Regions from separate parts of the Dongia sp. P2_B8 genome, predicted to be linked through region 1. Evidence: riboswitches for the same ligand, from Rfam matches in the RefSeq annotation. Region 1 holds a riboswitch; the other holds the start of a gene.
The links. A riboswitch is a leader RNA that binds a small molecule or an ion and turns the genes downstream of it on or off. The one in region 1 is predicted to bind thiamine pyrophosphate.
Positions count from the first base shown of each region.

Region 2: another riboswitch for thiamine pyrophosphate. It lies ahead of thiB (thiamine ABC transporter substrate binding subunit); the one in region 1 lies ahead of thiM (hydroxyethylthiazole kinase).

Region 1 covers NZ_JBFUDM010000001.1:814,847-826,429, reverse strand. The annotation lists gene AC1DWZ_RS03795 (NADP-dependent isocitrate dehydrogenase) at 1-711, shown strand, start outside; gene AC1DWZ_RS03790 (peptidylprolyl isomerase) at 716-1,255, shown strand; gene AC1DWZ_RS03785 (TenA family protein) at 1,320-1,997, opposite strand; gene thiD (bifunctional hydroxymethylpyrimidine kinase/phosphomethylpyrimidine kinase) at 2,001-2,828, opposite strand; gene thiE (thiamine phosphate synthase) at 2,825-3,469, opposite strand; gene thiM (hydroxyethylthiazole kinase) at 3,466-4,275, opposite strand; TPP riboswitch at 4,352-4,452, opposite strand; gene AC1DWZ_RS03765 (PrsW family glutamic-type intramembrane protease) at 4,531-5,502, opposite strand; gene AC1DWZ_RS03760 (DUF2628 domain-containing protein) at 5,505-5,996, opposite strand; gene AC1DWZ_RS03755 (PrsW family glutamic-type intramembrane protease) at 6,102-7,076, opposite strand; gene AC1DWZ_RS03750 (PrsW family glutamic-type intramembrane protease) at 7,088-7,876, opposite strand; gene alaS (alanine--tRNA ligase) at 7,903-10,575, opposite strand; gene moaA (GTP 3',8-cyclase MoaA) at 10,800-11,583, shown strand, end outside.
Region 2 covers NZ_JBFUDM010000003.1:462,141-473,723, forward strand. The annotation lists gene secA (preprotein translocase subunit SecA) at 1-2,006, shown strand, start outside; gene pip (prolyl aminopeptidase) at 2,138-3,079, opposite strand; gene AC1DWZ_RS09790 (hypothetical protein) at 3,178-3,702, opposite strand; gene AC1DWZ_RS09795 (diguanylate cyclase domain-containing protein) at 3,913-4,830, opposite strand; gene AC1DWZ_RS09800 (phosphotransferase) at 4,971-5,852, shown strand; TPP riboswitch at 5,881-5,994, shown strand; gene thiB (thiamine ABC transporter substrate binding subunit) at 6,059-7,084, shown strand; gene thiP (thiamine/thiamine pyrophosphate ABC transporter permease) at 7,084-8,691, shown strand; gene thiQ (thiamine ABC transporter ATP-binding protein) at 8,678-9,379, shown strand; gene AC1DWZ_RS09820 (aspartate aminotransferase family protein) at 9,529-10,836, opposite strand; gene AC1DWZ_RS09825 (peptide ABC transporter substrate-binding protein) at 11,097-11,583, shown strand, end outside.

The DNA of each region.
Region 1 (11,583 bases):
GTGTTCCAGTTCCCCGGCGGCGGCGTCGCCATGGCGATGTACAATCTGGATGAATCGATCCGCGGCTTCGCCCGCTCGTCGTTCAATTATGGCCTGACGCTGAAGTGGCCGGTCTATCTCTCGACCAAGAATACGATCCTCAAGGCCTATGACGGTCGCTTCAAAGACATCTTCCAGGAGATCTTTGACGCCGAATTCAAAGAGTCCTTTGCCAAGGCCGGCATTACTTATGATCATCGCCTGATCGACGACATGGTAGCGTCTGCGTTGAAATGGTCCGGCGGTTTCGTCTGGGCCTGCAAGAATTATGACGGCGACGTGCAGTCCGACACCGTGGCCCAGGGCTTCGGTTCGCTGGGCCTGATGACCTCGGTCCTCCTCTCGCCTGACGGCAAGACGGTGGAAGCGGAAGCCGCACACGGAACAGTCACGCGTCACTACCGCGAACATCAGAAGGGCAAGGAGACATCGACCAACCCGATCGCCTCGATCTATGCCTGGACCCGTGGCCTCTGGTATCGCGGCAAGTTCGATGGCACCCCGGAAGTGCAGAAGTTCGCCGAGAATTTGGAGAAAGTCTGCGTCGATACGGTCGAATCCGGTTTCATGACCAAGGATCTGGCGCTGCTCATCAGCCCGGACCAGAAGTGGCTCTCCACCACCCAGTTCCTCGACAAACTCGACGAGAACCTCAAGAAAGTGATGGGCTGATACAATGTTGAAACGACTTCTGCTCGCGCTGGCGCTCATTGTCGGCATCAGCGCACCGGCTCTCGCCCTCGACCCGGAAAACACGCTCTATCTCGATCTGCAGGGCGGGCGCGTCACGATTGAACTGCTGCCACAGGTAGCGCCGAAGACGGTGGCACGTATGAAGGAACTGGTGCGCCAGGGCTTCTTCGACGGAACGCCGATCCACCGCGTCATTCCGGGCTTCATGGCACAGATGGGTGACCCGACCGGTACCGGCACCGGCGGTTCCGGCCAGAACCTGCCCGCCGAGTTGAGCACGTTGAAGCATGAACGCGGGACCGTTTCCATGGCCCGCGCTCAGAGCCTCAACAGTGCCGATAGCCAGTTCTTCATCTGCTTTGCCCCGGCCCCCAATCTCGATGGGAATTACACCATCTGGGGCCGCGTGGTTGACGGCATGCAATTCGTCGACCGCATCAAGGCGGGTACGGAGGAAGAAAACGGCATCGTCATGATGCCTGACCATATCAAGAAAATGCAGGTCGCCGCCGACGCGCAGTAGGTGATCGCGATACGTCGCCACAAAGGCGGTGTGTGGCATGACCACGCACCGCCTTTTTCTTTGCCTATCGAAATCGCCGTGCCGGCCAGTCTTCCAGGCGATAGGCAGCATCCCAGAACATCCATTCGAATTCGACCGAGCGCTGGAACAGAAGCAGCATGCGTTGCCGCAGACCGGCGCCGGCATCGGCCGCTGCCACTTCCGCGGCCGCTTCAGCCGCCGCTACACTTGCCTGGAATTCGGGCGCGGCGTAGGTATCGATCCATCCCTGGAACGGGTTGTTGGCAGCTGCCCACGCCGCGATGTGGAGCCCAACCTCAGCATAGATGCTGAAGCAGGGCAGGATCGCGGCCAACAATGTTTCATAGGAACCCGTCTGTGCTTCGGCCAGCATGAAGCTGGTATAGCCAAGGCAAGTCGGCGAAGCTTCGGCCCGTATCATGGCATCCTCAACGACACCGAACGTGGCAAGATAGTCGCGCTGCATCACCTGCTCGAACAGAACGGCGCCGGTTGCGGCCTGGTTGAACTGGACGATTGCCGCCGCATTGGGCGCCTTCGCAGCCAGCGCCGACAGCGCGCGTGCGTAGGCGGTGAGATAAAGCGAATCTTGAATGAGGTAATACTGAAAGCGATCCTGACGCAGGGTCCCTTGTGTCAGTTCCTGGTTGAACGGCAGATCCTGGATGGCCCGGCGCAGTGAGGCCGTCATCGCGCGCGCCTCTTCAAGGAACGATGGCATGATCTATTCTCCCGACCGGCGGCCGTCATGGGGCTGCCATAGATGATGAAAGTGATGAACCGGGCCGTGCCCATGCCCGACGTCGAGCATCGCACTCGCGGCGATGGCCGCTGTCACATAGGCCTTCGCTGCCTGCACAGAAGCGACGACATCGCCCCGTTGCGGCAACAGGGCCGCAATGGCAGCCGACAGGGTACAGCCCGTGCCGTGGGTGTTCGCCGTGTCGATCCGTGCCGCATCCAGCCGCGTTGCGACATTCCCTGCGAGCAACAGATCCGGACTGAATGCACCCGGCAGATGACCGCCTTTGAGAAGCACGCCGGCCATGCCGGCGGCGGCAAAGCGGTTGGCCGTTTCCGTCATCTCGGCCCAGTTCGTCGCAACGGGCCGACCCAGCAAGGCAGCAGCCTCCGGCAAATTTGGTGTGACGATGCTGGCGAGCGGCATCAAATCATCGCGCAAGGCCGTGACGGCGGCTTCGTCCAGCAGGCGATGGCCACCCTTGGCAACCATGACCGGATCGAGCACGATCCAGCGCGGCTGCCAGAATGCCAATCGCGCGGCGACGACTTCAATGATCTCGGCATTGGCCAACATGCCGATCTTGACGGCATCGATCCGGATATCCTCGAACACCGCGTCGATCTGTTGCGCCACAAAACTGGGCGCCACCCATTCGACGGCCCGGACGCCGCGCGTATTCTGTGCCGTCAAAGCTGTTATCACGGATGCACCATAGGCTCCCAAGGCCGAGAAGGTCTTGAGATCCGCCTGGATTCCGGCGCCGCCGCCGGAATCGCTGCCGGCAATGGTCAGGACGTTGTGAATCATTTTTGCGCCTCCGTCACCAGGTGCCGAAGGTGGCGGGCCGCTTGTTCCGGATCGAGTGCAGTACAAATCGCCGAGACGACCGCCACCCCGTCCGCACCCGCCCGTACAACAGCGTCGGCATTTGTTTGGTTGAGACCGCCGATGGCAACGACCGGCTGATCGATCTGCTGACGCAGATCGCGAAACCCTTCAATGCCAAGAGCTGGTGCCGCATCAACCTTGGTGCTGGTTGGAAAGACCGGTCCCAGGCCGACATAGTCGACGGTGGCTGGATCGATGCTGGCCAGTTCGGTTGCGCAGGTCACGGAGAGACCGATGATCTTGTCATTGCCCAGCAGGCGCCGCGCAACAGGCACCGGCATATCAGCTTGACCGACATGGACACCATCAGCCTTGGCAGCCAACGCAATGTCGACATGATCGTTGATGACAAAGGGAATACGGTGATGCCGCGCCATCTCGCACAGGGCGAGCGCATCTTCCAGAAGCTGTCGCAGATGCGTCCGCTGGCCGCGCAATTGCAGCATCGAGACAGGCCCCTTGAGCGCTGTCTTTACCGTCGCCACAAGGCCTCTGGCCCCACATTGCGTGGCGTCCGCCACCAGATAAAGCGACAGATCGAACTTCCTCTGCGCGCTCATGTCAGTTTCACCAGGGCAGCGATCATCGCGCCGTCCAGATGGTAGAGCGCGTCCAGAAAGGCCGTTTGAAAGGAGCCCGGACCAATTTTCGCACCACCATTCGCCATAACAATATCGCCAGCAACACCCATGGCCGCCATCGCTTGGACCGCCGCATCAAACGGGTCCTCAAGGACCGCGAGATAGGCACCGGTGAGTGCACTGGCGGTGCAGCCCATGCCGGTCACTCGGCTCATGATCGGGTGGCCGTTGCCGATCCCGGTCAGGCGCGTGCCATCGGTGACATAGTCGACAGCGCCACTCACCGTCACGACGGTAGCGTAGCGATGGGCCAACTCCTTGGCCGCATCGATCGCGGCGTCCGATGCGGCCAAACTGTCGACACCTTTGCCGCCTGCGGATTGGCCCGCCAGGGCCATGATTTCGGAGGCATTGCCCCGAATGACGGCGGGATGGGCCTCCAGCAATTCCACCGCGAGCCTGGTGCGGTAGCCAAGCGCGCCTACTGCAACGGGATCCAGTGCCCAGGGCGTCCCCGCCTGCTGCGCACTGAGGGCCGCAAGGCGCATGGCCGCCGCCCAGCTCGATGACATGGTGCCCAGATTGATGACGACCGCACCGGCGACGGCGGCAATTTCGGCCACTTCCTCGGCGTTTTCGACCATCGCCGGCGACGCACCCAGGGCCAGCAGAGCGTTGGCGGTCACGTTGGTCACGACCAGATTGGCGATATTGTGGATAAGCGGCGCCGTGGCACGGATATCGTGCAATGCCGTACTGAATTGATGGGATGATTTGCTTGCCATTGATGTCTTAGCTCCCTTGTTCAGCAAAGGGGGAAAGACACCAACTGACAAATAACCGCTTCACGGAGAGGTCGCTTGCCGGGCGGTGCAACGATCCCTTCGCTGGCATGATCCAGATCAGGTTCTTCGGGTATGATCTCAGCCCGTCACATTTGACGGACACCCCGCGTTACAACGTCGGCCAGTCTATGGAAAAGTGGCGCCCTGTCAAATCGGCAGTCGACGGGCCTTACCAGCCCTAGAGCAAGTACGAGATCAAATGCCGGCCCGCGCTCTCTGTATGTCGCGCAGCACAATGATACCAAAGGCCAAGGGCAGTAGACCGAAGGTGGTCAGGGCGAGCGGCGCATCGAATCCGATGACGTCGCCAAGGGGCGCCATCAGAGCAACCAACCCGCCAACGATGACCAGCAAGCCCCCCACCAGCCCGAAGAGCATGCTGGTGCCCTGCGCGACAAAACGAATCCGCCGGGAGACAGTGACGCCTGACTGCCAAAGGTCGGGAACGGTCGCGCCACCATGCCTCGCTGCCAGTATCGCCGATATAGAGACGATGGTAACTGCCGCCAGCAGGGCAAGATTGGCCAACAGCACCGTGGGATCATCTGCCGGCAGCCCCTCCTCCAACCAATCAATGTAGAACAGCGGCCAATCGTAGATACCATGAAGAAAGATCGACGCGACGACACCGCAGGTGAGCAGCCATCTCTTCCTCGCTGCATAAGCTTCAGCCTGAGCCAGAAAGCGGCCCATCACGATGCCGCAGGTGGTGTGCATCGGCACAGCCATCATTGCCCGCGTAATGCCAACCGAGAGCCAATCGTCGCTGCCGTCGAAGACATAGGCGATGTTCTCGATGGCGGCGAAGCCGAGCCCGACGATGATGGAAGTCGCGAAGATGCTCTGTGGTTGCTCACAGTCTTCATGCCGGCGAATGATCATCCAGACCAGGATGAATTTCGCGACTTCCTCCGGAATGGCGGCACCGAGAAAAGCCTCGCCAAAGGAAATGAGGACACTGCTGCCGAAATGACCGGCAATAGCCATGCCGATCAGACCAAATCCGGAGGCGAGCAATGTTGCGATGACGCCGAGCCCAAGCGCTTCTGCGAGGAGTTCGACACTCAGATAATGCCGAAACCGCCAGAAGAAATAGGCACTCAGAACGATCGCAGGCGACAACGCGACGGCCAGGAGAATGAGACTGCCGACCGCGCTGTCCGCCATTGTCAGCCGTTCGGCAGGAACAGAGCAACCAATGGAAGGGCCGTGATAAGACTGCCAATGACCGCGCCGGTAACACTGGTGCCACCAGCCTTTTCAATCAGTCTTAAACGCTGCGCTTCGTCGGTCGCTCGCTTGTTGATCTTGTTGATCTTGCGCTGGGCGAATGCCAGATAGAGCGGCTTCCCGCTCATGGCGAAGGCTACTGCAAATGCCCCCGCACCGCCGGAACCCTTAAATGGAACCATGGTGACGATCACCGTCACAATCGCCAGAACAACGGCGATGTAAAGATGCATGCGCCTGTACATGAACCAGGCAACGGGAACGAAGAAAGCTGGCCAGCAAAAAGCTATGCCGCGTCGCTTCTCCTGTTGTCGATCGAACAGTGCGAGATAGGGTCCCGCATTCTTGCCGATGAAGAGTTCCAAATCGTCGCGATATGTGCGCTCGACGATCGCCTCGACCGCCACCGGTTCGCCACCAACGTCCGTCATTCCCCCAGTTCCACTATCTGTGCATTGCAATCCCAGACAAACTACCTAGACGAGTGACGAGCGCCAGGCAACCTGTGTCCTGCCGGCATCCCCCACTATTATGTGCTACCGCCGTGGCGCGCGCGGCCAGCGGGTCGCACGTTCATAGGCTTGGTCTGGCACTTTCCGAGCCATCACGATGCCAAAGGCCGCGGGAAATGTCGCGATGACCACGAGCCAGGCGCCATCCATCAGATCGACGGACAATCCCTTGGCAACGCCGAGGGCAGCAAGTGCTGCGGCACAGAAGATCAACGTTCGGCCGATCCAGCGCCACGGCCGCAGGCTGGCGACATCAGGTGGATAAAGATCGATGTCGGGCTGCGAGCGAAGAAACACTTCGATCATCTCCATGCGGCCAGCCCAGATTGCCGCAGCAGCGGAAATCAGCATGGTGGCGACATAGAGACCGACCAGGATGTGGCGCACGGCAAGCGGGTTGGCGAAATTCAGTTCCCAAACCGCGTCCAACGCCATGAGCGGGAAATCATAGAAGCCATGCGCCAGGATCGGCAGGCCGAGTGCCAGGACCAAGGCAGCCGGCGCCAGAATATCCTTGCGCCACCACCAAGCCAGGAACACACCCATCATCATGCCGTCGATCGTATGGCCGGGAACCGCGAGCGCTGCCCGCAGCAAACCGGTCGTCATCCAATCGGTCGCATTGGCCAGGTAGAGAAGATTCTCGAGCATGGCAAAGCCGAGGCCCACAAGCGCCGCACCGCAGAAAAGGTCGCCACCGGAATCGCAGTCCGGATGCCGGCGGATGTAGAACCAGACGATCAGGAACTTCGCCACCTCTTCCGGGATGGCGGCACCGATCCAGGCCTTGGTCACAACTGCCCAGACTCCTTCGGTGGGGAAGCCCAGACGCTGCAGCAGGATCGAGAAACCGAGCGCCAGCGGAGCCGAGATCATGCCACCGATCACGGCTTTGACACCCAGTCCGAGCCCAAAGCGATGACGGAAATGCGTGAGGAAGAAAGCGATCAGGAACAATGGCGGCACGACAGCCGCTGCGATCGTCAGAAAGAAATCCATGCTGCCCCTCGCTAGTGTCGCAGCCGGCGGCGCATGACGAAGATGCTGACGACGGCCACACCGATGACGGTCGGGATCAGCAGCAGCGCCAGGATGAAATGTGGCAACAGGTTTTCGATTTCGGCCGGCCCCAAATCCTTGCCCCGATCGAGCATCGTCAGGACCGGCACGATCAATCCCCAATCGACGGCAGTATGCCCCAGAACAGCTGCAGCGAAGCCGGCCAGGGCAGCAGCCCAGTTCAGCCGCGGGGTGTCAGCCATCCTTGCAAAGAAGAACCCCATCAGGCAGCCGAGCGAGGCATGCAGCAGGCTGGCAGCGATGGACCGTACCAGCGGCACAATGAGAGGATGGCCGATCTCGTTGACAACCATTGTCGTCACGGCGGTATTGAGACTATAGCCGATATTCTCGACCGCGGCGAAGGCAAGCCCGCACAGGATGGGCAGCCGGAACATGGTCGCCCGGTCGACCTGCTGGTGAAAAACCGAGAAGTGACGCAGGAGGAAGAAAGCGCCTAGGACGGCGAGCGACTTCACGAATTCCTCCGGCAGACCTGCCATCGTCAAGCTGATGACGAACGCATCCCCCAGCCCGGCATTTTCCGGCAGCTGGAGCTGATCCTTGATGCCATTGATGCGATAGAGCAGAAACAAGGGCACCGGCGACAAGGCACCAAGACCCAGCGCAAGGACCACGACGCGCCACGTCATCCTGAACGGCAACAAACGCTGCGCGATCCAGACCCAAAGCGCCGTGATCAGCAGGATGATGACAATGGCGGCGATGTTCAGGCCCATGATGACATCGCCGCCTTTGATTTTGCTTAAGCTGCTTTGACGCGGTCGCGCAGCAGGTTTTCAATAGCGCTCAAAGCTTCCTTGGCGCGCGCGCCATCGGGACCGCCGGCCTGGGCCATGTCTGGGCGGCCACCGCCACCCTGCCCGCCAATCGCCGCTGCGGCGGCCTTTACCAGATCGACTGCGCTGAAGCGGCTGGTGAGGTCGTCGGTGACGGCCACGACGATCGACGCCTTGCCTTCAGCCGTCGCCACCAACGCAACCACGCCGGAGCCCAACTGTTTTTTGAACGCGTCCGCCATGCTTTTGAGTTCCTTGGCCGGGACACCGTCGAGAACACGCGCCGACAGTTTCACGCCTCCGACATCCAGGACCTCGGAGGCACCACCGCTGCCACCGGTCGCAATCTGCTTGCGTGCTTCGGCCAGGTCCCGCTCCAGCTTCTTGCGTTCCTCAATGAGGCTCACGATGCGGGCCGGCAGCTCCTGCGGCATGGCCTTGATCGCCGCCGCCGCTTCCAGCAACTGCTTCTGCTGCTCTGCCACAAAATTTTCCGCCGCCGCACCAGTCACGGCCTCGATCCGGCGCAGGCCGGCGCCGACGGCACCTTCCGACACGATCTTGATGAAGCCGATATCGCCCGTGCGATGCACATGCGTGCCACCGCACAGTTCGGTCGAAAATTCCTTCGCTTCTTCCTCAGCGCGGCCACCCATCGAAACGACGCGCACTTCTTCGCCGTACTTTTCACCGAACAGCGCCATGGCGCCTGCTTTGATCGCGTCGTCGGGGGTCATCAGATGCGTCGCCACGTCGGCATTGGCGCGGATGCGACGGTTCACTTCATGCTCGACCCAGGCGACATCCTCAGACGTCATGCCCTTGGTATGGGAGAAGTCGAACCGCAAGCGGTCCGGCGCCACCAGCGAACCTTTCTGGGTCACGTGTGTGCCGAGGCGGCGGCGCAGCGCCTCATGCAGCAGATGCGTCGCGGAATGATGCGCGCGCAGGCCAGACCGGCGCGCATGGTCGACTTTCATCTCAACCGCATCGCCGTTCTTCAGAGCACCCTTGGTGACCTTGCCCAGATGGACATGGAGGTCGCCGAGCTTCTTCTGCGTATCGGCAATCTCGATTTCGGCACCACCCGCTGAAATCAGCTTGCCGCCATCGCCCATCTGGCCACCCGATTCGCCATAGAATGGCGTCTGGTTGGTAATGATCGCGACCTCGTCACCAGCTTTCGCCTCAACGACTTCGGCACCGTTCTTCACGATGGTCAGGACCTGGCCTTCGGCTTTCTCGGTCGAATAGCCGAGGAAATCCGTGGCACCCAGGCGCTGCCGGATCTCGAACCAGATCTTCTCCGTCGCCGCTTCGCCGGAACCGCCCCAGGCAGCACGGCTACGCTCGCGCTGCTTTTCAAGTTCGACATTGAAACCATCGATATCGACCTCGATCCCACGATCACGCAGGATCGACTGCGTAAGATCGAGCGGGAAACCGCGGCTGTCAGAGAGCGCGAAGGCCACACTGCCGGACAGCTTGCCGTCCTGGGTGAGGCCGGCTTTGGAGCCGATAGCGTTTTCCAGTTCTTTAAGACCAGTATCGAGCGTCTGCTTGAAACGCGATTCTTCCAGTTTCAGGGTTTCGGTGATGGCGCTCTCGGCACGACCCAGCTCTGGATAGGCAAGGCCCATCTCGGTCACAAGGGCCGGCACCAGCTTCCACATCAGCGGATCCTTGCAGCCCAGGATATGCGCATGACGCATCGCCCGGCGCATGATCCTTCGCAGCACATAGCCACGGCCCTCGTTCGAGGGCATGACACCGTCGGCAATCAGGAACGCGCTGGAGCGCAGATGATCAGCAATGACCCGGTGGCTGACATTCATCGGGCCATCAGGTTCGGTATTCGAGGCATGGGCCGACGCCTCGATGAGCGTCCGCATAAGGTCGATGTCGTAATTGTCGTGCTTGCCTTGGAGCACCGCCGCTAGGCGCTCCAGCCCCATGCCGGTATCGATCGAGGGGCGCGGCAGACCGACACGCTCGGTCTTCGTCACCTGCTCGAACTGCATGAACACCAGGTTCCAGATCTCGATGAACCGGTCGCCATCGGCATCCGGCGAGCCCGGAGGGCCACCAGCGACCTTGTCGCCATGGTCATAGAAGATCTCCGAGCACGGACCGCAGGGGCCGGTATCGCCCATCGCCCAGAAATTGTCCGAGGTTGGGATGCGGATGATCTTCGAATCCGACAGGCCCGCAATGCGCTTCCACAGACCATGGGCCTCATCATCATCGACATAGACGGTGACGGTCAGCTTGTCCTTGGACAGACCGTATTCCTTGGTAATCAGGTTCCAGGCGAGCTCGATCGCGCGTTCCTTGAAATAGTCGCCGAAGCTGAAATTCCCCAGCATTTCAAAGAAGGTATGATGCCGGGCGGTATAACCGACATTCTCCAGATCATTATGCTTGCCACCTGCCCGGACACATTTCTGAGCGGTCGAGGCGCGGACATAGTCCCGCTTTTCCTGGCCGGTGAACACGTTCTTGAACTGGACCATGCCCGAGTTCACAAACATCAAGGTTGGGTCGTTCCGCGGCACCAGGGGTGACGAGGGCACGATTTCATGTCCTTCCCGGCGGAAGTAATCGAGGAAAACGCGGCGAATATCGTTGGCGGTCTGCATCGTCTGGGTCCGGAACTCTTACCTGGGCGCAAAAGGGGCCGCTTTTGCTGCGGCGCGAGGGGCGATTATTTAGAGTTTTTCCAGTCTAAACAAGGCATTTGAGGTCGCCAGACCCCGGTTTCCCGCGGTTTCGACGGGCGCCCGGCGCATGGCTGGACCAGCATGGTTAAATCCCTGTCGGTTTTGAGGAGGAAATATCCCGAGGAGCACCCTATATTCGATGCATGAACAGCCCGCTCGCCAGTTCCAGTGCCCCGATGATCGACCCCTTCGGTCGCAAGATCAGCTATCTGCGCGTCTCAGTGACGGATCGCTGCGACTTCCGCTGCGTCTATTGCATGGCCGAGGACATGACCTTCCTGCCCAAGGCAGAAGTCTTGAGCCTTGAGGAACTAGACCGGCTGTGCAGCGCCTTTGTCGGCCTGGGGGTCAAAAAGCTCCGCCTGACAGGTGGCGAGCCGCTGGTCCGCAAGGGGATTATGCAACTCATTCGCAACCTTTCGCGGCACCTGGAAACAGGTGTTTTGGAGGAGCTGACCCTTACCACCAACGGCAGCCAGCTCGGGAAATACGCCCAGGAACTGGCCGACTGTGGCGTCCGCCGGGTCAATGTCTCGGTGGATTCCCTCGATGCCGACAAGTTCACCCGCATCACCCGCTGGGGCAAGCTGGAGCCGGTGCTGGACGGCATCGCCGCTGCCAAAGCGGCCGGCATCAAGGTCAAGCTCAACACGGTCGCCCTCAAAGGCGTCAACGACGATGAGTTCTATCGCCTGGTCGAATGGTGCGGCGAGAACGGCCACGAGATCACCTTCATCGAAGTGATGCCCATGGGCGATATCGGTGGCGAGAACCGGGTCGACCAGTTCTATCCGATCTCGCTCCTGCGCAGCCATCTGGCCAAACGCTGGACCCTGCAGGAGAGCGGCCATAACAGCGGCGGCCCAGCGCGGTATGTGACGCTGGGCGAGACCGGCCAGCGGGTCGGTTTCATCACCCCGCTCACCC
Region 2 (11,583 bases), on a different contig from region 1:
TCGATAGCATCCTCATCGACGAAGCGCGGACGCCGCTTATCATCTCAGGTCCGACCGAGGACAATTCCGACCTCTATTACAAGGTCGACAAATTGATCCCGCATCTGGTCGACGAGGATTTCGAGAAGGACGAGAAGTCGCGTCATGTGACGCTGACCGATGCCGGCAACGAGCATATCGAGCAGTTGCTGCGCGGTGTGGCGCTGATGAAGTCGGGGACGCTCTACGACACCGCCAATATCAGCCTGGTGCATCACGTCAACCAGGCGCTGCGCGCGCACAAGCTCTTTACCCGCGATGTCGACTATATCGTGAAGGACGACAAGGTCGTCATCATCGACGAATTCACCGGCCGCATGATGGAAGGCCGCCGCTATTCGGAAGGTCTCCACCAGGCGCTGGAAGCCAAGGAAAACGTCTCGATCCAGAACGAGAACCAGACCCTGGCCTCGATCACCTTCCAGAACTATTTCCGCATGTATCCGAAGCTTGCCGGCATGACCGGCACGGCCATGACGGAGGCCCCGGAATTTTCCGACATTTACGGCCTCGACGTGGTCGAAATTCCGACCAACGTGCCGGTCAGCCGCAAGGATTATGACGACGAGGTCTATCGCACGGCCGCCGAGAAGTTCAAGGCGATCAGCGAACTGGTCGAGGAATGCCGGGCGCGCAACCAGCCGGTCCTGGTCGGCACCGTCTCGATCGAGAAGTCGGAACTCCTCTCCGAGCATCTGAAGAAAAAGAAGATCCCGCACGCGGTCCTGAATGCCCGCTATCACGAGCAGGAAGCCTATATCATCGCCGATGCCGGCGTGCCGGGTGCGGTCACCATTGCCACCAACATGGCCGGCCGTGGTACCGACATCCAGCTGGGCGGCAACGTCAAGATGCGCATCGAGCGCGAATTGGCCGACATGCCGGCAGGCCCCGAGCGCGAGGCGCGCATTGCCGCGATCGTGGCCGAGGTCGAAGCAGCCAAGCAGGTGGCCCTTGCCGCCGGCGGCCTCTTCGTCATCGCGACCGAACGTCATGAAAGCCGCCGCATCGACAATCAGCTGCGCGGCCGGTCGGGCCGCCAGGGCGATCCGGGTGCCTCACGCTTCTTCCTCAGCCTGGAAGACGATCTCATGCGCATCTTCGGGTCCGAGCGCATGGATACGATGCTGAAGCGCTTGGGGCTCAAGGAAGGCGAAGCGATCGTCCATCCCTGGATCAACAAGGCGCTCGAGAAGGCACAGCAGAAGGTCGAAGCGCGCAACTTCGAGATCCGCAAGAATTTGCTGAAGTTCGACAACGTCATGAACGATCAGCGCAAGGTGATCTACGAACAGCGCAAGGAAATGATGGAAGCGACCGACCTCAAGGAAGAGGTCGCCTCCATGCGCCACGAGGTCATCAACGACCTCATCAATCGCTATGTGCCGGAAAAAGCCTTCGCCGAACAATGGGACGTGAAGGGCCTGCATGAAGAGGTCCTGCGCATCTTCGCGCTCGATTTGCCCTTCGCGGCCTGGGCCAAGGAAGAAGGTATCGCCGATGAAGCCATGCGCGAGCGCCTGGTCGAAGCGGTCGACAGCCGCATGGCCGAAAAGGCCGCCAACACCGGCCCGGACCTCATGCGTGCCATTGAAAAGTCGCTGATTCTGCAGGTGCTGGACCAGAACTGGAAAGAGCATCTTCTCAACATGGATCATTTGCGTCACGCCATCGGCTTGCGGGCCTATGGCCAGCGCGATCCGTTGAACGAGTATAAGCGCGAAGGTTTCGAGATGTTCGAGGCGATGCTCGACCGCCTCAGGGAACAAGCGACCTCGATGCTCTCGCACATTGAAATCCGGGCAGAAGCCCCGCAGCAGGCTGCACCCGCCGCACCGCCGCCGGTCATCTCGAACGGGATCGACAAGAACAACCCGGCGACCTGGGCCAATCTCAACCGCAACGCCGAATGCCCTTGCGGATCGGGCAAGAAGTACAAGCATTGCCATGGGCAACTGACGGCGTAGAGCGGGCCCGCTCGCTCAATCCCCTCACCCCAACCCTCTCCCCGCAAGCGGGGCGAGGGAGCTTCAAGCGAGCTCACTATAAAAGCCCCTCGCCCCTTTGGGGAGAGGGGTTGGGGTGAGGGGGCGCTTACTTACTTCGCGAACCGGTCCGTTGCTTCAATGAGCTGGTTCATGATGCCCGGCTCGTCAAACGCATGCCCGGCATCGTCGACGATGACGAAATCGGCTTCCGGCCAGGCCTTGTGCAGTTCCCAGGCGGTGACGGCTGGGGTGCAGATGTCGTAGCGGCCCTGGATGATGATGCCAGGAATATCTTTCAGCTTGTGGGCATCGCGAATGAGCTGGTCTGGTTCGAGCCAGCCGTGATTGACGAAATAATGATTCTCGATGCGGGCGAAGGCGAGAGCGAACTGGTCCTGGCCATAGCTGGTGCTGTTCTGCTTGTTAGGTAGCAATTTGATTGTGCTGCCCTCCCAGATGCTCCAGGCGCGCGCTGCCTCGATCTGCGCGTTGGCGTCGGTGCCGGTGAGGCGCTTCCGGTAGGCCGCCACCAGATCGCCACGCTCAGCCTCGGGAATGGGGGCAAGGAACGCTTCCCACAGATCCGGGAACAGATTCGAAGCGCCATTCTGATAATACCAGGCGATCTCGCGCGGCTTCAGCGTGAAGATGCCGCGCACGACGAGCTCACTCACCTGCTTGGGATGTGTCTCGGCATAGGCCAGCGCCAAAGTTGACCCCCACGAGCCACCGAACACCAGCCACTGCTCGACACCCATGATGCCGCGCAGCTTCTCGATATCCTTCACCAGATCCCAGGTGGTGTTGTTTTCCAGGCTGGCATGCGGCTTCGAACGGCCGCAGCCACGCTGGTCGAACAGCAATACGCGATACTTCTTTGGGTCGAACAGGCGCCGATGCGCCGGACTGCAACCAGCGCCTGGGCCGCCATGCAGGAACACGGCGGGCTTGCCGTCCGGGTTGCCGGAGATTTCCCAATAGACCTGATGACCGTCGCCAGTCTCAAGATAGCCGGTGCGATAGGGTTCGATCGCCGGGTAGAGCGTGCGCATGCTGGATCCGTCCTGGAGGCTCAAAAGGAGAAAGAAACTGAGCCCTCAGGATTAGGCGATCCCGGCATGCGGGGCAAGGTGCCCCGCATGCCGTTGGATCAATCGTGTTTCACGCCGTCCAGCGACAGATCACCATTCTCGATCGCGTGTCGCAGGGCCTTGAGGCCCAGTTCCAGCTCTTCCGCCATTTCGCGCGAGCGGCGGATATCGGCGATATCCAGTTCGCCGATGGGCGCCCGCTTGTTGCTGCCAAGATCGACGATCTGGGCGAGATAGCGGCCCTTGAGCTTGGCCAGCAACCGGGCCACGCGTTGCACCTCGACCGGGGTGCAGGCATGGACGGCATGCTCGGTTTCGGACCGGGTGAAGGCGCGGATATCGTTGTTGAGGTGATAGAGATACTGCCCGACGGTGGGCACATTCTCGAACACCTTGGCGCGCTGCGGGACCGCTGGCCTGGTTTCAAGGGCGCGGGGCGGTTCCTGGCGCGCGGCAACGGATGCCGTCGGTACCTTCAAGGGCGTCACATTGCCGGCCAAAGCGGGTCTCCCCGCTTCCGGTTCTATCCTGCTGCGGTTATTGGGTTTTTCGGCTTCCGTCTTCTTCGAGAACATGGACAACATGGGCAGATTCTTCCCCTTGGTTCACCATCTGGGGGAAACGATGCAAACCCTGTGCCGTGGGTGACTCTCAGGCCCGCCGCAACTTAACGCCGTCATCCTCGGGCTTGACCCGAGGATCAGGTCCAGCTGCCGTGCTGTTGCCAGCAGATCCTCGGGTCAAGCCCGAGGATGACGAGTTGGAGTGTATCGAAGAGAACTGGCGAGTTCGGTTCAGGCGAAGACGAACATGTTGGCACCGCGCTCGCGGGCCTGCAGCATGGCGTCGGTGGCGCGAGACAGCAGCCCTTCGGCCCCGGTGGCGCTGGTGGGATAGAGCGAGATGCCGATCGCGGCATTGAGGGCCACCGGGCCGATACCGACGGAGAGCGGGCGGCCGATCTCCTCGATGATCTTTTCGGCAACGATCTGGATGTCTTCGACCCGCGGCATCGATTCGGCAAGGATCGCCAATTGCTGCTGCTCGAAACGGGCGATGGTGTCGCTGCCGCGCAAGGTGGGCGTGATGCGCTCGGCCAGCTCGCGCATGGCCAGATCCTGATAGGCACCGTCCTCACCGTGGCCATCGGGCAGGTTCTCGATATCGACCAGCAGGATGGCGAAAAAATCCTTGTTGCGCTTGGCGCGGCGGACGGCGAGGGACAGGATTTCCCAGAACAGGATCTGGCTGGGCAGGCTGGTCACCGGATCGAAGAGGCGCAGGCGCGCAAGCTTGCGTTCGGAATCGCGCCGCGCGAGGGCGTAGCGGACGGCGCGACGCAGCACGACGGCGGAAAGATCACCCGCAGCCACGATATCGATGGCGCCAGCTGCCGCTGCTGCCTGTGCGATCTGCGATCCGTCACTGTCGACGAGGGCGATGACCGGACCCGCCCGCGAAATGATCGGGATGGCTGAGAGCAGATTATGATGGGCCCGGCCGGCACCGCGCAGATCATAGAGTGCCACGCCGCGGGCGCCAGCGACCGAAAGGGCCCGCAATGTCGCTTCCGGATCGGTGGCGATCACGAGGTCCAGGGGATCGCTCGGCCGTTCCGCGATCTGGCGCTTGAGATCGGCGCCGAGGCCGGCATCGCCGGTCAGGGCGACCAGGGTCATGATGGCCTCGGTAGAATTGGTGGTGTCGCTCATGAAATCGGCGCTCGCCTGCAGCTTAAGAGAAAATCTTTGGCCACGGTGACAGAGGCGGCCAAACAAGACAACAGATAGCTTTCCGATGGCTTTCGAGAAGGCTTGCCAGATTGGCCACATCTCCGCTATGCGGCTGGACCATGACCTTGGACAGCGACATCGAGACACTCTTCCGCACCCAGCCGCTGCTGGCGGCGGTGCCGCGTGCCGACTGGCGGGTGACGCCCTTGGCCGGCATCACCAACCGCAGCTACCGGCTGCGCGCGCAAGATGAGGATCTGGTGCTGCGCTGGCCCGGCGCCAGTGCCTCGCGCTATCTCGACCGCAGCGCGGAACCGGCCAATGCGCAGGCGGTGGCGGATCTGGGCCTCAGCCCGCGCGTGCTGGCGGCGGACCCGGCGCAGGGTTGGTACATCACGGCCTATGAAACCGGTGCGCGGCCACTCACCCCGACGGACTTTGCGCTGCCCGAGATCTTTGCAGAGGTGTTGTCGCTGCTGACCAGATTGCACCGGGCACCGATCCGCTTTCCTTTCCGGCAGGGATTGTTCCAGGCGATCGATCTCTATCTCACTTTGGCGCCAGCCCCGCGCATGCTGGACCTGCGCCGCCGGCTGGCGCCGGTGCAGGCAGCGCTCACGCGCAATCCGATGCCGATGGCGCCCTGCCACATCGATCCCAATCCAGCGAATTTCCTGCGCTGCCATGATGGAAGCCTGAAACTCATCGATTGGGAATTTGCGGCGATGGAAGAACCGCTCTGGGATCTTGCCGCGGTGACGCTCGAGGCCGGATTTGACGAGACACCCACCATCATCGAATCGTTGATCGGCCCAACGCAGCTGCCGCGCTTCGAGCTCTACAAAACCAGCCTCAATCTGGTGGCTGCCAGTTGGTGCGAGGCGGAAATCGCAGCCGGCAACGATTCCAACGATTTGATCGATCTGCGTGACCGGCGCATCCAACGGCTGGAACAGCGGCTCCTTGACCCGCATCACGCCGCTTGGCTGCAGCACGCTTGACAAATTGGGCCTTCCTGACGAAAGTGGCCGCCACTCAACGGGGTGCCCCAGTTTGCAGGGGCTGAGAGAAGCGAAAGCGCGCTTCAACCCGCGGAACCTGATCCGGGTCATGCCGGCGGAGGGATATGAGTCAGCGATTGCAAGCCACACGGTCCCAATCCCGATTTCTGTCTCTCTATCCAGCGCCCAAGCGGAGGAGATAGATCATGCGGTTGCGCGCCATACTGACATCGACGGTCCTGGCATCTGTTCTTGCTGTCGTCTCGGCCCCAATCTTTTCAGCCTGGGCTGACGAGAAGCCGGTACTGACCGTCTATACCTACAATTCCTTCACCAGCGAATGGGGCCCCGGCCCGGTGCTGGAAAAGGCGTTCGAGGCGCAGTGCGCCTGCGACGTCAGCTGGGTGGCGCTGGAAGATGGTGCGGCCCTGCTTGCGCGCCTGAAGCTCGAAGGCAAGAACACCAAGGCGGATGTCGTGCTGGGCCTGGACACCAATCTCACCGCCGAGACCAAAGCCACCGGCTTGATTGCGCCGCATGGTGCCGATGTGTCGGCCTTGAAATTACCGATCGCCTGGGATGATGCCGATTTCGTGCCCTATGATTGGGGCTATTTCGCCTTCGTCTATGACAGCGAGAAGCTCAAAGATCCGCCCAAGAGCCTTGCGGAACTCGCCGACGGCAAGGATACGCCCAAGATCATCATCGAAGATCCGCGCACCAGCACGCCGGGCCTGGGATTGGTGATGTGGCTGCGCCAGGTTTATGGCGACAAGGCGCCAGAGATCTGGGCCGGCTTGAAACCGAAGATCCTCACCGTGACCAAGGGCTGGAGCGAGGCTTACGGCCTCTTCACCCAGGGCGAAGCGCCGTTGGTTCTCTCCTATACGACCTCGCCCGCTTATCACGAGATCGTCGAAAAGACCGAACGCTATCAAGCCCTGGTCTTTCCGGAAGGCAATTACATGCAGATCGAGGTGGCGGCCCGCATCGAGGGCTCGGCTCATGCTGATCTCGCGAAATCCTTCCTGCAGTTCCTGATCTCGCCGGACGCGCAGAAGGTCATTCCCACCACCAACTACATGTACCCGGTCACCGACATCGGCGCCGACCTGCCCAAGGAGTTCACGGCGCTGCCGAAGCCGGCAAAATCCCTGCTGCTGTCGGCGGGCGATGCCGCCGCTAACCGCGATGCCTGGACCAAGGAATGGATGGATATCGTCAGCCAGTGATGGCGCGATCCCCCGGAGCCGTCGGCCTTTCCGCAACCGTCCTGACCGGTTTCGGATTGGCCACGGTTCTGGGTGGCTTGGCGATCGCCGTCTTTGTGCTGCTGCTGGCAGCGGGTGGTGGCGATCACATGGCCGGGTCCTATGCCTATATCGGCCGCGTACTCGGTTTTACGCTGGGCCAGGCGCTGCTCTCGACCCTGCTGTCGCTGCTGGCTGCCGTGCCGATGACGCGGGCCTTGGCGCGCCAGGCGGCGTTTCCCGGACGCCTGCTGCTGCTGCGCCTTTGTGCCCTGCCGATGGTGATGCCGACCATCGTCGGCATCTTCGGTGTCGTTGCGGTCTATGGCGGCAGCGGCTATCTCGCCAGCACTGCAAGCTTCATGGGGCTCGATTGGCAGCCGCGGCTCTACGGCATGGGCGGTATTCTCATCGCCCATGTCTTCTTCAATCTGCCGCTCGCCATCCGCCTGCTGCTGCCGGCCTTCGCCTCGGTACCGGCGGAAACCTGGCGCCTCGCCGCACAGCTTGGCATGCGCAGCCGCGACGTGTTCCGCATCATCGAGATCCCGCTGCTGCGCCAGCAGTTGCCGGGCATCGCCGTCATCATCTTCATGCTGTGCTTCACGACCTTTGCCGTGGCGCTGACCCTGGGCGGTGGTCCCAAGGCGACGACCTTGGAGGTTGCCATCTATCAGGCCCTGCGTTTCGATTTCGATCTGCGGCTGGGTGCGTTGCTGGCGTTGCTGCAGGCCGGTTTCTGCGCCGCCGGTGCCTGGCTCGTGTGGCGCACGGGCAGGCAGATGGTGCTTGGCAATGGCACGCGCCTGGTGGCGCATCGCTATGACGGCGGCACCCGCGTGGCACGCGCGTTCGATTTCGGGACGATCATCCTCGGTGCCATTTTTATCGGTCTGCCGATCCTGGCGCTGGTGCAGCGGGGGCTTGCCGGCATGGTCGCGGCGGCCCCCATCGCCAGCCTAGTGCGGGCTGGGTCGATTAGTCTTGGCCTCGGCCTCGCCGGTGGCCTCATGGCGACGGTGATCGGCTATGTCATTGCCGAGGCACGGCAGCAGGCGCTGACGGCACATGCCAGACGCGGCGCCATGCTGCTGGGTCTTGCCGGCCGTCTCGGCCTGTTCATCTCGCCGATGGTCATCGGGACGGGCATTTTTCTGGCGGCCGCCGGTCGTGTCGATCTCTACAGCATCGCGGCACCTGGCGTCATTCTGCTCAGCGCCATCATGGCGTTGCCCTTTGTGCTGGGCGTGCTGGAACCGGCGCTGACGGTGACCGCGGAACGCCATGACCGTCTTTGTGCAGCACTGGGCATCAAGGGCTGGAACCGATTTCTCCACATCGATTGGCCGACCATGAGGAAGCCGATCGCGACCGCGCTTGCCTTGTCCAGTGTCATTGCCATGGGCGATCTCGGCGCCATCGCCCTCTTCGGCAATCAGGACATGATCAACCTCACGCTGCTGCTCTATAACCAGCTGGGGGCATATCGGCTGGATGGGGCGGCGAGCACGGCCCTCATCCTGCTGGCCCTGGCGCTGGCCTTTTACGGGACGATCGAACGGGTGGTGGGTGGTCGTGAGCTACATTGAGATTGCCGGCCTGCAATTCACCTATGAAGATCTGGTGATGCAGTTCGACCTTGCGGTCGGGCAAGGCGAGGCCATGGCCATCGTCGGCCCGAGCGGTGCCGGCAAGAGCACGCTCCTCGCCCTCATTGGTGGCTTCGAGGCCGCGCAGGCCGGCAACATCACCGTGGACGGCGTCGACATCACCGATCTCGCCCCCGATGCGCGGCCGGTGACGACGCTGTTTCAGGACCATAATCTCTTTGCCCATCTCAGCGTCGCACAGAATGTGGGCCTCGGTCTGCATCCGGGATTGCGCCTCAGCGACGAAGACCGTGTCGCGGTCGCCTGGGGCCTGGAGCAGGTCGGCCTCACCGGCTTCGAGGAAAGGTTGCCGGGCCAGCTCTCGGGCGGCGAGCGTCAGCGCGTTGCCATCGCCCGCTGCATCCTTAGGAAACGCCCGGTGCTGATGCTGGATGAGGCCTTTGCGGCACTGGGACCAGCGCTGCGGCACGAGATGCTGCAGTTGGTGCTGGATCTCAAAGACCGAAACGGCCTCACAATCCTCATGGTGACCCATGATCCGGCGGACGCTGTCTTCGCCGCCAGCCGCACCAGCTTCATCGCTGACGGCAAGGTGGTGATGAGCGGTGCAACGGCGGCCGTGCTGGCATCCCAGCACCCCGCCATCCGCAGCTATCTGGGGACTTAGAGGTATTCTTGAATCACCCCTCACCCCAACCCCTCTCCCCAGAGGGGCGAGGGGCTCAAGGCGACGCTCGGTCAATACCCCCTCGCCCCGCTTGCGGGGAGAGGGCGGGGAGAGGGCGGGGAGAGGGGTTTGGTAGGACTTGAAGTGCCCTAGCCGATAAGCGCGCGGCGCGAGAGGATGAATTCCTCGGTCTGCGCCAGGAACCGGTCGATGTCCGTGTCGGTGAGTGCCAGGCTCAGCGCCATATAACCGCGCCGCGCGAAATAGAGGCCGGCGGCGATGAAGTCGAGATGCATCAGCTTGTGGAGTTTGCTCCGCCGCGCCTCTTCCTCATCCGTGTGATGCGTGGGCCGATCGACGATCTCCTTGGTGAAATGCAGGCCGATGAAGGAGCCGCAGCCGGTGGCACCCAGGCCGGCATCATGTTTCTGTGCCAAGATGTTGAACCCGTCGCGCAACCGATCGCCCTTGGCATTGAGTTCCATGGCGGCGGCCGGTGTATAGATGTCGCGCAGACCCGTGAGCCCCGCTGCCATGCTCAGCACATTGTTGTTGAAGGTGCCGGCATGGGGCCAATAGCCGGGTTTTTCCGGATCGTAATGCGCCATGATATCGGCGCGTCCCCCGAAGGCGCCGAACGAGGCGCCGCCACCGAGATATTTGCCGAGTGTCGTCATGTCCGGTGTGACGCCCAATGCCGCCTGGAGGCCGCCGGAGGAGAGGCGCGACGTCATCACCTCGTCGAAGATCAGGATGATGTCGAGCTCGCTGGCGGCCTGGCGGAGCGCACCCAGGAAATCGCGCCGCGCCGGCAGGCAGCCACCGCTGCCCATCATCGGTTCGACCAGGATGGCGGCAAGGTCTGACCCATGCTGGCGGATGAGAGCCAGCGTTCCCTCGACATCGTTATAGGGGGCAAGAACCCAGTCCAGCGGCAGGTTGATGGGAATGCCGCCATGGCCGAAATAGAGGACGCCACCATGATAACCGCCGTCGAACACCATGATCTTCTTGCGGCCGGTCACCGCCTGCGCGGTCATCAGGGCAAAGACATTGGCTTCGGTGCCGGAATTGCAGAAGCGCAATTGCTGCAGCGACGGGAAGCGGCTCTTCAACAGGGCGGCCAGTTCCCCTTCATAGACATTGGGACCGCCCAGCACGGTGCCGTCTTCGATCGCCTTGTGCATGGCGGCCTGAATGAGCGGGTTGGAATGGCCATAGAGGCCGGCCGAATATTCACCGAGGAAGTCAGTATAGGTGTGGCCGTCGAGGTCGGTGAGGGTGGCGCCTTCCCCCCGGCTCCAGGAGAGCGGGAAGGGGGAGTAATGGAGGACGGTCCGTGTATTGCCGCCCGGCATCGCGCTGCGCGCTGCATCGTGGCGGGCAAGACTCGTTGGGTTGGCTACGACAAAGCGACTTTCGGCTTCGGCAAGGGCAGCATCCAGGGAAACGTTCATCGGGACCTCAAATTGGGGGCGGCTCCGCTTGACAGAGCCCCCGGCTCGTCTATTAGAGTGGCTGGCCAGCTGTATACAGCTGGCGATAATTCTCTATTGCGTCGCAACAGGCGCGCCGCGGGATTCGTTTTAGCGCATTTGTGTGCAACGGGCGAGCGGGGCTAGGCTGGCGCTCGACAACGCTGGCGACCAGGCTGGATCAACCGGCCGGCGCTTTGGGCTACAGGGACTTGAAACAAACGGATTGGGAGATCTGGGTCATGTTGTTCAGGAAGTTCGCGCTGGCGACCAGTGTCGCTGCGCTGCTGGCCTTTTCGGCCGCTACCGCATCGGCTGAAACGGTGCTCAACCGTGGCATAGGTGCCACCATCGGCACGCTCGACCCGCATATCAACTTTCTCGCCTGGGAAGGCTGGGTACTCGACGATCTCTATGAAGGGTTGGTCGGCAGCGATGCGGCCGGCGCTGTCATTCCGGGTGCTGCCGAAAAGTGGGACATCAGCGACGATGGCCTGACCTATACCTTTCATCTGCGCGACGGATTGAAATGGTCGAACGGCGATGCGCTGAAAGCGCAGGATTTCGTCGACGGCATCATCCGCACCATCTCGCCGGAAACGGCCTCCGACAAGGCCTATATCTTCACCTCGACCATCCGGGTCGCAGGCGCGCAGGATCTGGTCGATGGCAAGAGCAAGGATCCAAAGAGCGTCGGCATTTCCGCGCCAGACGACAGAACGGTTGTGC